One region of the Massilia genomosp. 1 genome, then DNA from elsewhere that is predicted to be linked to it. Evidence: predicted binding sites of a transcription regulator. Region 1 holds the regulator's gene; the other holds the start of a gene.
What was found. Region 1 encodes FNR, which switches genes on or off when oxygen is low (the NO sensors DNR and NnrR bind a similar motif). Its sites were predicted from a motif close to TTGATNNNNATCAA; they were not measured.

Region 1 (4,826 bases):
AAGGTTTCGGGCATCGATTCGGTGCGCCTGGCCACGACCGACGTGGCGGTGCTCGATGGCGCCAGCACGCGCGCGGTGCCGGTGCGGGTGCAGGTGGAGCGCAGTGCGGCGGCGAAGGGCTCGAACCATATCGAGTTCGAGATCACCGCAGTGGACGATCCCTCGCTCACGGTGCGTGAAAAAGCCGTGTTCATCGTGCCCAAATAAGCCAGAACAAGCAAACAAGGAGACTCGCATGCGAACCGCCACACCCCTGACTCCCCCCGCCGGCCCGTGGTACAAGCACCGCTGGCCGTGGCTGCTGATGCTCGGTCCCGCCATCGTGGTGGTGGCCGGCGTGAACCTTGGCGTCATTGCCTATCGCGGCCAGGACGCCATGGTCGTCGACGACTATTACAAGCAGGGCAAGGCGATCAACCAGGACTTGCGGCGCGACCGCGTGGCCAGCGCCATGCGCCTCGCTTTCGACGCGCATTATGACCCGGCCAGCGAAAAGCTGGCGGGGATGTTGAGCAGCGGCGGGCAGCCCTTGAACGCGCCGTTCAGCATTCATCTGGCGCACGCCACCCAGCCCGAAAAGGACCGCAAGATCGATGTGATCCCGGACGCCGGCGGGCGGTTTTCGGTGGCGCTGCCGATGCTCGAGCGCGCGCGCTGGCAGGTGGTGGTCGAAGGCGGCAAGCGCGACTGGCGCCTGGCCGCAGCCTGGCACTGGCCGCGCGAGCAGGCGCTGGCGATCAAGGCCGACGTCCAGCAAGCAACAAACTAAACGGGGGAGTGTCGATGCGTCTTGCGATGAAAGTACTGTGGCCCGCCTTCCTGGCGGCGATGCTGGCCGAAGGCTGTTTCTTTGCGATGTTCGATCCGCGCGAAGAACTGCACATGGGGCAATTGGCCTTGACGCCGATGGCGGTGTACACGATCGGCTTTTTCTTCTTCTGGATTTTTTGCGCGCTGGCCAGCATGCTGACCTATTATCTGGTGGTGGTGCCGGACGATCCGCATCCGCCGTTCTAGCAACGGCACCGTCCTGACAGCTCGCCCGTGGCTCGGCTATCATGCTCGCCTGGACGCAACCGGGACGGCAAGGATGATCAGCGAGAAAAACTGGGACGCCGCCTTCGGCGATTTCTATCTGCACGACTGTGCGGTGCGCAGCAAGCATGCCTTTTCGTTTGCTTGTATCGAAGCAGTGGACGACTTTGCCGTGGAAGAACCGAACAAGCGGATGGTGAATGTCTTCACCGATACCGGAGAAATCGATTACAAGGAATACACGGGATTCGCTTGGCCTTTTCTGGCCGTTGCGCGCCAGCCGCTGGAGCAGGCGGTCATGGTCGGCGCGCGTGGCGGCGTCGCCGTCCTCGGCAGCGGTCAACGCGGCATGGAAGCGGCAATCCCGATGGGTAGCGCTACCGCTGCGCTCGTTACCTCCGTAAACGCGCTCGCCACCATCGACGGACTGGTCTACGCAGCGGGTCCCTGGCGCGCGGTGTGCCGCAGGACCGCGTGCGGTGTCTGGGAAAGCCTGGCAGGCCGGGACACGCTGCCGGAACCGGAGCGAGACGCTCACGGCTCGAATGATGAGGGCTTCGACGTCATCGATGGCTTCAGCGCCCGGGACATCTACTGTGCGGGAGGCAAGGGCGACGTCTGGCGCTTCGACGGCGTGCGCTGGCACCAGTGCCGCGTACGGGTCGATCAGCATATCCAGGCGATCTGCTGCGCCGGCGACGGCTATGTCTACATCGGTTTGCAAGGCGGGGGCATTTTGCGCGGGCGCGAGAATTTGTGGAAGCTCATTCAAAAAACGACGCTGGCACGGCCCTTCAACGATATGGTGTGGTTTGCGGACAAGGTCTGGTGTAACTCCGACGACGGGCTCTGGACCATCGGGAATGGCAAGCTGGCGGACGCGGACGTCCCGCCGGAGGCGCGCCACCGTTCGCGTGTTCTGGCGGTGGGAGATGGCGTGATGCTGTTCGCCGGCAGATATGGCGCCGTGGTCTTCGATGGCAAGGAGTGGACACCGCTCGTGCCCGACGCCCCCTGACAGGCCGTTGAGCGCACTGGCATTGAACTATACTGTCGCGCTAGTGTCCAATCAACAACTCGAACCACGGCAGAATGGAACACCCGGATGATAAACATCGATATTCCAACTTCCAACAAGCAAGTTTTCTTGATCGGCATGCTGTTCGCGGTGCCGCTCCTGCTCACCACGGGCTTCTATTTCCTGACCCCGCATACAACAACCCCGACGGCGACGGAAACCGGCTTTGTCAGCGGCATGCTGATTGCATCGGCATTGCTGGGGCTGCTTGTATGCACAAGCATGTTCATCCGTCACTCGGTCGAGCTGACAGCCGATGCACTGGTCATCAAGCATGCCTTCTACACCTTCAGGGTCGAGCGCGCCTGCATCCAGGGGGCGGTCATCACGCGCAGTGGCGATATGAGCAGCCTGGCGATGTCGACCAAAAGAAACGGCATTGCCGCCTTCGGCTACTATTCGGGCTGGTTCAAGGTGGCACACGGGGAGCGGGCGTTTATGGCCATTTCGGGCGCGCCGGTTGTCATGCTGCGTTTCACGGGCCATCCAAAGTGCGCGCTGCTGGCCGTGAGCGGCAGCGCCACCCTCGAAGCCGAGCTTGCCGCCTGGCTGCGGGAGGGATCAGGCGCACCGGCGCAGGGTGGCGCCGGCCCGTAACGCGGCCGGCTCACGCCATCGGGCTGCACTGCTCGGTGCCGGCGGCCAGCGCCTTGAGCATGGCCGGGTCGAGCAAGCTCAGTTCGCGCTTGTCGACGCTGATCCAGCCCTGCTTTTTAAAGCGCGACAGCAGGCGGCTGATGCTTTCGATGGTCAGCCCCAGGTAATTGCCGATATCTTCGCGCGACATGCGCAGCTGGAAGCTGGTGGCCGAGTAACCGCGCGCCGCGTAACGCGCCGACAGGTTGACCAGGAATACGGCAAAGCGCTGCTCCGCCCGCATATTTCCCAGCAATAGCATGACATTTTGCTCGCGCGTGATTTCCTGGCTCATGATGCGGTGGAAATGGCGCAGCAGGGTCGGCACTTGGCCGAACAATTCTTCCAGGCGCGCGAACGGGATTTCGCACACTTCGCTGTCTTCCAGCGCGACCGCGTCGCAATGGTGGCGGTCGCCGCTGATGGCGTCCATCCCCAGCAGTTCGCCGGCCATCTGGAAACCGGTAATCTGCTGCTCGCCGTTGGCGTTGACCTGGTAGGTCTTGAAGTGGCCGAAGCGGATCGCGTACAGGTTGCGGAACGGCTCGTCCATCTGGTACAGGCGTTCGTCGCGCAACAGGCGGCGGCGCTTGCCGATAATGTTGTCGAGCCGGGTGATATCTTCGCTGTCGAGTCCCATTGGTAGGCACAGCTGATGCATGCTGCATCCTGCGCAGCTTGCCTTGAGTGCGGCGACGTTCAGCATGGCTGCCGGAACGAATGGGAGAGGCTGAGGCATAGGGTCTGACGGTTTGTGGCTTGAGCCGTATGATACCCCACAGCGACTCCGGCGCACAGGCGAATACCGGAACAGATGGGGCTGTTTGCCCGATACAGATGCGTGTTTTCCCTGCCGGGCATGCATTTTGCGCATTTGCGTTGTGCATGTCTTAACAAGGCAATCCATACCCCTGCGCATGGTGCGGCGCCGGCCTCAGCGCGGGCGGAAACGCACGTCGACCGTCGACACGTCGCCGCTGATCTTGGCTTTCTTGGGTTTCTTGGGTTTTTTCAGCACCTCGCCGGCGGTGTTGGTGAGGGGTACCCTGTGTTCCGGCGAGAAACCAGGCTCCTCGATGCGTTCCAGGGTTTGCTTCGTCAGAATTTCGATGGCGGCGAGCAATTGCACCTCATCCGCGCAGACCAGCGAGACCGCTTCGCCCGAGGCCCCCGCGCGGCCGGTGCGGCCGGTGCGATGGATGTAGTCTTCGGCCACGATCGGCAGGTCGAAATTGACCACCTGCGGCAAGTCGTCGATATCGAGCCCGCGCGCGGCCACGTCGGTCGCCACCAGGATCTTCGCTTCGCCGGCCTTGAAACGCTCGAGCGCGCGCAGGCGCGCCGGTTGCGGCTTGTCGCCGTGAATCGAATCGGCCGCGACGCCCTGCGCCTGCAAGGTCTCGACCAGCTGGTCCACGCCCTTGCGCGTCTTGACGAACACCAGCACCTGGCCCCAACGGTGCTTTTTAAGCAGGTACAAGAACAGTTCCGGCTTGCGTTTTTTGTCGACCGGCACGACCCACTGGCGGATGCGCTTGACGGTGCTGTTGCGCGGGCTGACCTCGATGCTCAAGGGGTCGCTCAGCAGCTTGCCGGCCAGGGCGCGGATCTCGTCCGAAAACGTGGCTGAAAACAGCAGGGTCTGGCGTTTTTTCGGCAGGGCGGCGAACACGGCGTCGAGTTCGCGCGAAAACCCCAGGTCGAGCATGCGGTCGGCTTCATCGAGCACCAGGGTTTCGAGCTGGTCGAACTTGAGCGCGTTCTGGCGGTACAGGTCGAGCAGGCGGCCGGGAGTGGCCACCAGCACGTCGAGTCCCTTGCGCAGCTTCATCATCTGCGGATTGATGCTCACGCCGCCGTAGGCCACGTGGGTGCGCAGCGGCAAGCCGGCCCCATAGGCGCGGAAACTCTCATGCACCTGCTCGGCCAGTTCGCGCGTCGGCACCAGCACCAGCACGCGCACCGCATTGGCGCCGACCTGGCCCTGCAAGGTCAGGCGCTGCAACAGGGGCAGGGCGAAGCCGGCGGTCTTGCCGGTGCCGGTCTGGGCGGCGGCCATCATGTCGCGCCCGGCCAG
Region 2 (4,826 bases), on a different contig from region 1:
GCTGTCTTCCTTGGCGGGCGCGGAGGCGGCGCGAAATTCCTGCACCTTTTCTTCGCGCCGGTCGGCGCCGGCGTCGGCGGCCGGCTTGACGGCGGGGGCGGCGGGGGCGGCGGCATGGGCGACGGCTGCGGGCGCGGCTGCATGATCGGCGACGGCGGCCGGAGCGGCGGCCGGTTTTTCGGCTGGCGTATAGGTCCCGGGCGGGATCACCGAGACGTACATCGCTTCCCAGTCGAGTCCATCGGCGCCGGGGGCGCTGGCGGAGACGGCTGCGGCTGCCGGTGCGGCGGCAACCGGCGCCGCCGCCACCGGCGCCGGTGCGGGAGCGGCCGCGGGCGCCGCCTTGGCCGGGGCATCGCCCTTGCCTTCGATGGCGTTGACCAGGATGCGTTCGAGCGAGTCGGGCATCGAGGCCAATTGTTCGGGCCGGGCGCCGTTCGACAGGTCGGTCAGCTGGTCGGCCACGAAACCGGACGCTTGCAGCGCCGCTTCGATGGCGATCGGCGTGACCGGGGCGGCGCCGGTGCGCAGCGCGTCAAACAGGTTCTCGGTCAGGTGGCAGGCGGCCACCAGGGCCGGCAAGCCCATGAAACCGGCCCCGCCCTTGATCGTGTGGAACGAGCGGAACACCGCGTTGAGCGTTTCCTTGTTGTTCGGATCGCGCTCGAGGGCGAGCAGGTGTTCTTCTACGTTGACTGCAAGATCCATCGCCTCGACGACGAAATCCTTGAGCATATCGTCCATTAGAATCCCAGATCGGCAAGTAGGTCGTCAACATTGTCTTGATCGAGTGCGACGGAGGGAACCGACGGACCCGACATCAGCGCTGGCTTGTGCAGCAGTTTTTCGCGCACCGCCGGCGGCGCGTTGTCGCGCAGCAGCTCGGCCAGTTCGTGTTCAACGGTCTTGGTGATGAGCACGACTTTCTTGATCAGCTGACCGGTGATGTCCTGGAAGTCCTGCGCCATCATGATGTCGAGCAGGCGCGCTTTTTCGGCTTCGGTGGCGTCGGTGACGGCCTGGGCGAAGGCGCGCGAGTCGCCGGCCAGCGTCTTGAATTCGTCAATGCTGAGCTTGCCCGCGAACAGGTCGGCCCAGCGCGCGTCCATCGCCTTGGCTTTCTTGGACAGCACGTCTTGCGCCGGCATGCCTTCATCGAGCGTGTTGAGGACCTTGTTGGCGGCCTGTTCGGTCAGGCTGGCGACGTATTCCAGGCGGTCCTGGGCGTCGACGATCTGGGTCGATGCTTCCGACAGGGCCTTGTCGTAGCCCAGTTCGCGCAGCGAGTCGTGCAGCAGGCGCACGATGCCGCCGAGGCGCTCGAACATGGGTTTGCCGTGCTCGTCGGTTTCGACGGCGGCGCCTTCCGCAACCGGTGCGGCGGCGGCGGCGGCGACGGCGACCAGCGGCGCGGCGGCGGGTGCCGGCTCGGGCGGACGGGTCGAAGCGACCTGGTCGAACAGTGCTTCCATGTCGTCTTCGGCAGCGGCGGCGGGCGCCGGCGCAACTGCGGGCGCCGGTTCGCTGCTGCGCTGCGCGGACACTTCATCGAATAGTGCGTCGAAATCATCAGCGGCGTCGGTCATAGTCCCTGCTTCTCCATGTTTGTAAGGTGTTCGCAATCAAGTTGCTGGTGTCTGGTCCTGCCATGCAAGTTCGGGGCAAAGCATGATGCGTGGCAACATCGCCGGGTTTACGCGAGTTTAGCAGTGTGAAGTGCCCTTGGTAAATCACTGTGCATGGTGCGCGGCAAAATGGCACGTGAAACTTGTGCCATCGATAATTAAAACGCGTCTTTGATGTGCAATTGATACTGTGGAGTGTTGTATTTCGTAAGCAGGGCGCGGGCAGGCGAAAACCAAAAGGTAAAAAATCGCGAGCGGACCGGAGGCCGGCTCGGCCTGCGGTTTGATCAAGATCAAAGGTTTGCGATCTATCAATCGTGAAATCCCGCACTACAATACAGAATACGACCTGCTGCGTGGGAGAACTCATCATGTATCGGAAAATTCTGATTACGACCGATGGCTCGGCGATATCGAAGCACACAGCCTGTGCCGGCGTAAAGTTTGCCCGCCAGATGGGGGCCGACGTGCTGGCCCTGTATGTGGCGCCCGACTACCAATACCCGGTGTACGTGGAAATCATCGCGCCCTCCTACCCCAGCGAAGAGGACTACGTGGCGCAGATGAAGCGCATCGGCCACGAGCACCTGGCCTCGATCCTGCAGGCGGCGCAGGCGGCGGGGGTGCGTTGCGAGTGCCTGACCGAGTTTGCCGACGCCGCCGCGCTGAAAATCGTCGCGGTGGCCGAACAGCGCCAGTGCGACCTGATCTTCATGGGCTCGCACGGCCGCAGCGGCTGGGGCCAGTTGCTGCTGGGCAGTGTGACGAACAAGGTGCTGTCGCACACCAGCAAGCCGGTGCTGGTACACCGGCTGATTGCGGAGCCGGGAACCTAGCTGTCACCTAGCAGTTCTGAATATGGCGCTACCGACAATTTTGCCGTACCCTTGGATGGACCGCGGGGCGTTCGCGCCGGCGCGGCGCGGCTTGCTTGCCGCCTGTTTGTTTCAGCGCTGCGCTGGCCGTCCATTGACTTACCGCCTACTTCTTTGATTGCAATTTTATGATACGCATTGTAGTAGCCGACGACCACACGATCATGCGCGAGGGCCTCAAGCGCATCCTCGACGGCGCCCTCGACATCGATATCGTCGGGGAGGCCATCAACGGCTTTGAAGTCCTGTCGCACGTGCGCCAGGGCGGCTTCGACCTGTTGCTGCTGGACTTGTCGATGCCGGGGCGCAGCGGCGTCGACCTGATCCGCCAGATCCGCAGCGAAGCGCCCAAGCTGGCCATCCTGATCCTCACCATGCACGAGGAAGAGCAGTACGCCGTGCGCGCGATCCGGGCCGGGGCCCAGGGCTACCTGACCAAAGAGAGCGCCGGCACCCAGCTGGTGGGGGCGATCCGCAAGGTGGCGTCGGGACGGCCGTACATCAGTACCGAAGTGGCCGAGCAACTGGCGCTGAACATCATGACGCCCAACGAGCAGTTGTTGCACAAGCAGTTGTCGGACCGCGAATTCGAAGTGTTTTCGTTGTTGGTGGGCGGCAAGTCGATTACCGAGATCGCCAACAGCCTGCACCTGAGCGTGAAAACCGTCAGCACCCATAAAACGCGGATCATGCAAAAGATGGGCATGACGTCGCTGTCGGAAATGGTGCAGTACGCCGTGGCCCATCGCCTGCTGTCGCCATTCAAGACCTGAGCCCACGCCGGCAAGGGTGAAAAGTTTTAGACACCGGTGCGGCGGTTTCGTGCCGAGAAACCTCAAGTAGATGGATTCTGTACCCATCAGTAGCAGTCGTCGCACCACCTTGCCGCACCGCTGTTTTCACTCTGTAGGACGGCGCCTCGACTAGGAATAGTCCTACAAGAGCGCGCCCAATCCTACTCCCAGATTCAGCGTTCGCTGATATCAATGCCGGACTCGTGTTGGCATACTTAAATCCAGCGATTCGGCTTTCCTGCGGTTCACAAATTGTTCTTACGCAAGCTAGCCAGCCGTGCTGTACATCACTTTTGAAGCTCCGGTCGCAGGTTGATCAGATCGTTGTTCAAGCCTGATACCCGCAGCCTGAAACTTCGAATTTTCCTACCCCTGGAGATGAGCATGCTGACCACGCCCCCGCAAGACACCCGCAACACCCCCACCTCGACCATGCATTCCTCGCCAATGGAAGCTGGCCGGCAGCGTCAGGGCCGTCTCTGGTCCAACCTCAAGGAAGTCTGCGACCTGCTGCACATCAGCGCGGCGGTCTCGATCAACAGCGAAGAACTGCTGTTCCAGCATGTGCAATTCAAGACCGGCCAGCGCGTCCACACCATCGGCCAGGCCTTCGACACCCTCTACATCGTCAACTCCGGCTTCCTCAAGACCGTACTGATCGACGAATTCGGCAACGAACAAGTGCTCAGCTTCCCCATGAAGGGCGACATGCTCGGCGTCGATGGCATCCACACCCGCCATTACGCCTCGGAAGCGGTGGCCCTGTCCGACTGCGACCTGATCCTGCTGCCGTTCAAAAAGCTGACCGCGCTCGGCCGCGTACACCTGGAACTGGAAAACGTCATGTACGGCGTGATGAGCCGCGAACTGGTGCGCGAACAAGCCATGATCGGCATGCTCGGCGCGCTCAGCGCCGAAGCCCGCGTGGCGCGCTTCCTGGTGTCGCTGGCCGACCGCTTTGCCGCCATGGGATATTCGAGCAAGCTGTTCAACCTGCGCATGACGCGTCACGAAATCGGCAGCTACCTGGGCCTGACCCTGGAAACCGTCAGCCGCACCCTGTCGGCGTTCAACGAAATCGGCCTGATCACGGTCGACCAGCGCACCATCGGCATCAAGGACGCCGACGCCCTGAAAACCCTGCGCCGCCTGCCGCCGTCGCGTTCGCGGGCCAAGCAGAACAGCGCCGCCGCCAAAGCCAAGGCCGATGCGGAAGCCGGGCAAGCGGCCGACGCCAAAGTGCTGGCCACGACCACCGTCTGAACCTGTTCAGCAAGTAAAAACGGCGCCCCGCGGGGCGCCGTTTTTACTTGCTCAAGCCAGCTTACTGATCGCGCGACAACACGCCATCGCTGATCTTGACCTTTTCGCCCACGCGCAGGCCCGGATCGTTTTCGTACGTCACGGTCTGGGTGCCGCCGTTGGCAAAGCGGATCACCACTTCGTAATGCTGGGTTTTCTTGGCATTGCGCTCGATATTGCGGCCCACGTAGGCGCCGCCCAGCGCGCCGGCGATCTGCGCGGCGGTACGG

Region 2: a site for FNR is predicted at 1,909-1,922, ahead of F1735_RS22960 (universal stress protein). Genes of this name have one in related genera too.

What each region holds. Positions count from the first base shown of each region.
Region 1 is NZ_WHJF01000090.1:11,156-15,981, forward strand. Features, by position in the region: gene ccoG (cytochrome c oxidase accessory protein CcoG) at 1-207, shown strand, start outside; gene F1735_RS25555 (FixH family protein) at 236-769, shown strand; gene F1735_RS25560 (hypothetical protein) at 796-1,017, shown strand; gene F1735_RS36800 (hypothetical protein) at 1,091-2,053, shown strand; gene F1735_RS25570 (hypothetical protein) at 2,183-2,710, shown strand; gene fnr (fumarate/nitrate reduction transcriptional regulator Fnr) at 2,721-3,488, opposite strand; gene F1735_RS25580 (DEAD/DEAH box helicase) at 3,684-4,826, opposite strand, start outside.
Region 2 is NZ_WHJF01000072.1:11,972-16,797, reverse strand. Features, by position in the region: gene F1735_RS22970 (chemotaxis protein CheA) at 1-744, opposite strand, end outside; gene F1735_RS22965 (protein phosphatase CheZ) at 744-1,586, opposite strand; gene F1735_RS22960 (universal stress protein) at 1,997-2,461, shown strand; gene F1735_RS22955 (response regulator) at 2,629-3,273, shown strand; gene F1735_RS22950 (Crp/Fnr family transcriptional regulator) at 3,742-4,557, shown strand; gene F1735_RS22945 (outer membrane lipoprotein) at 4,619-4,826, opposite strand, start outside.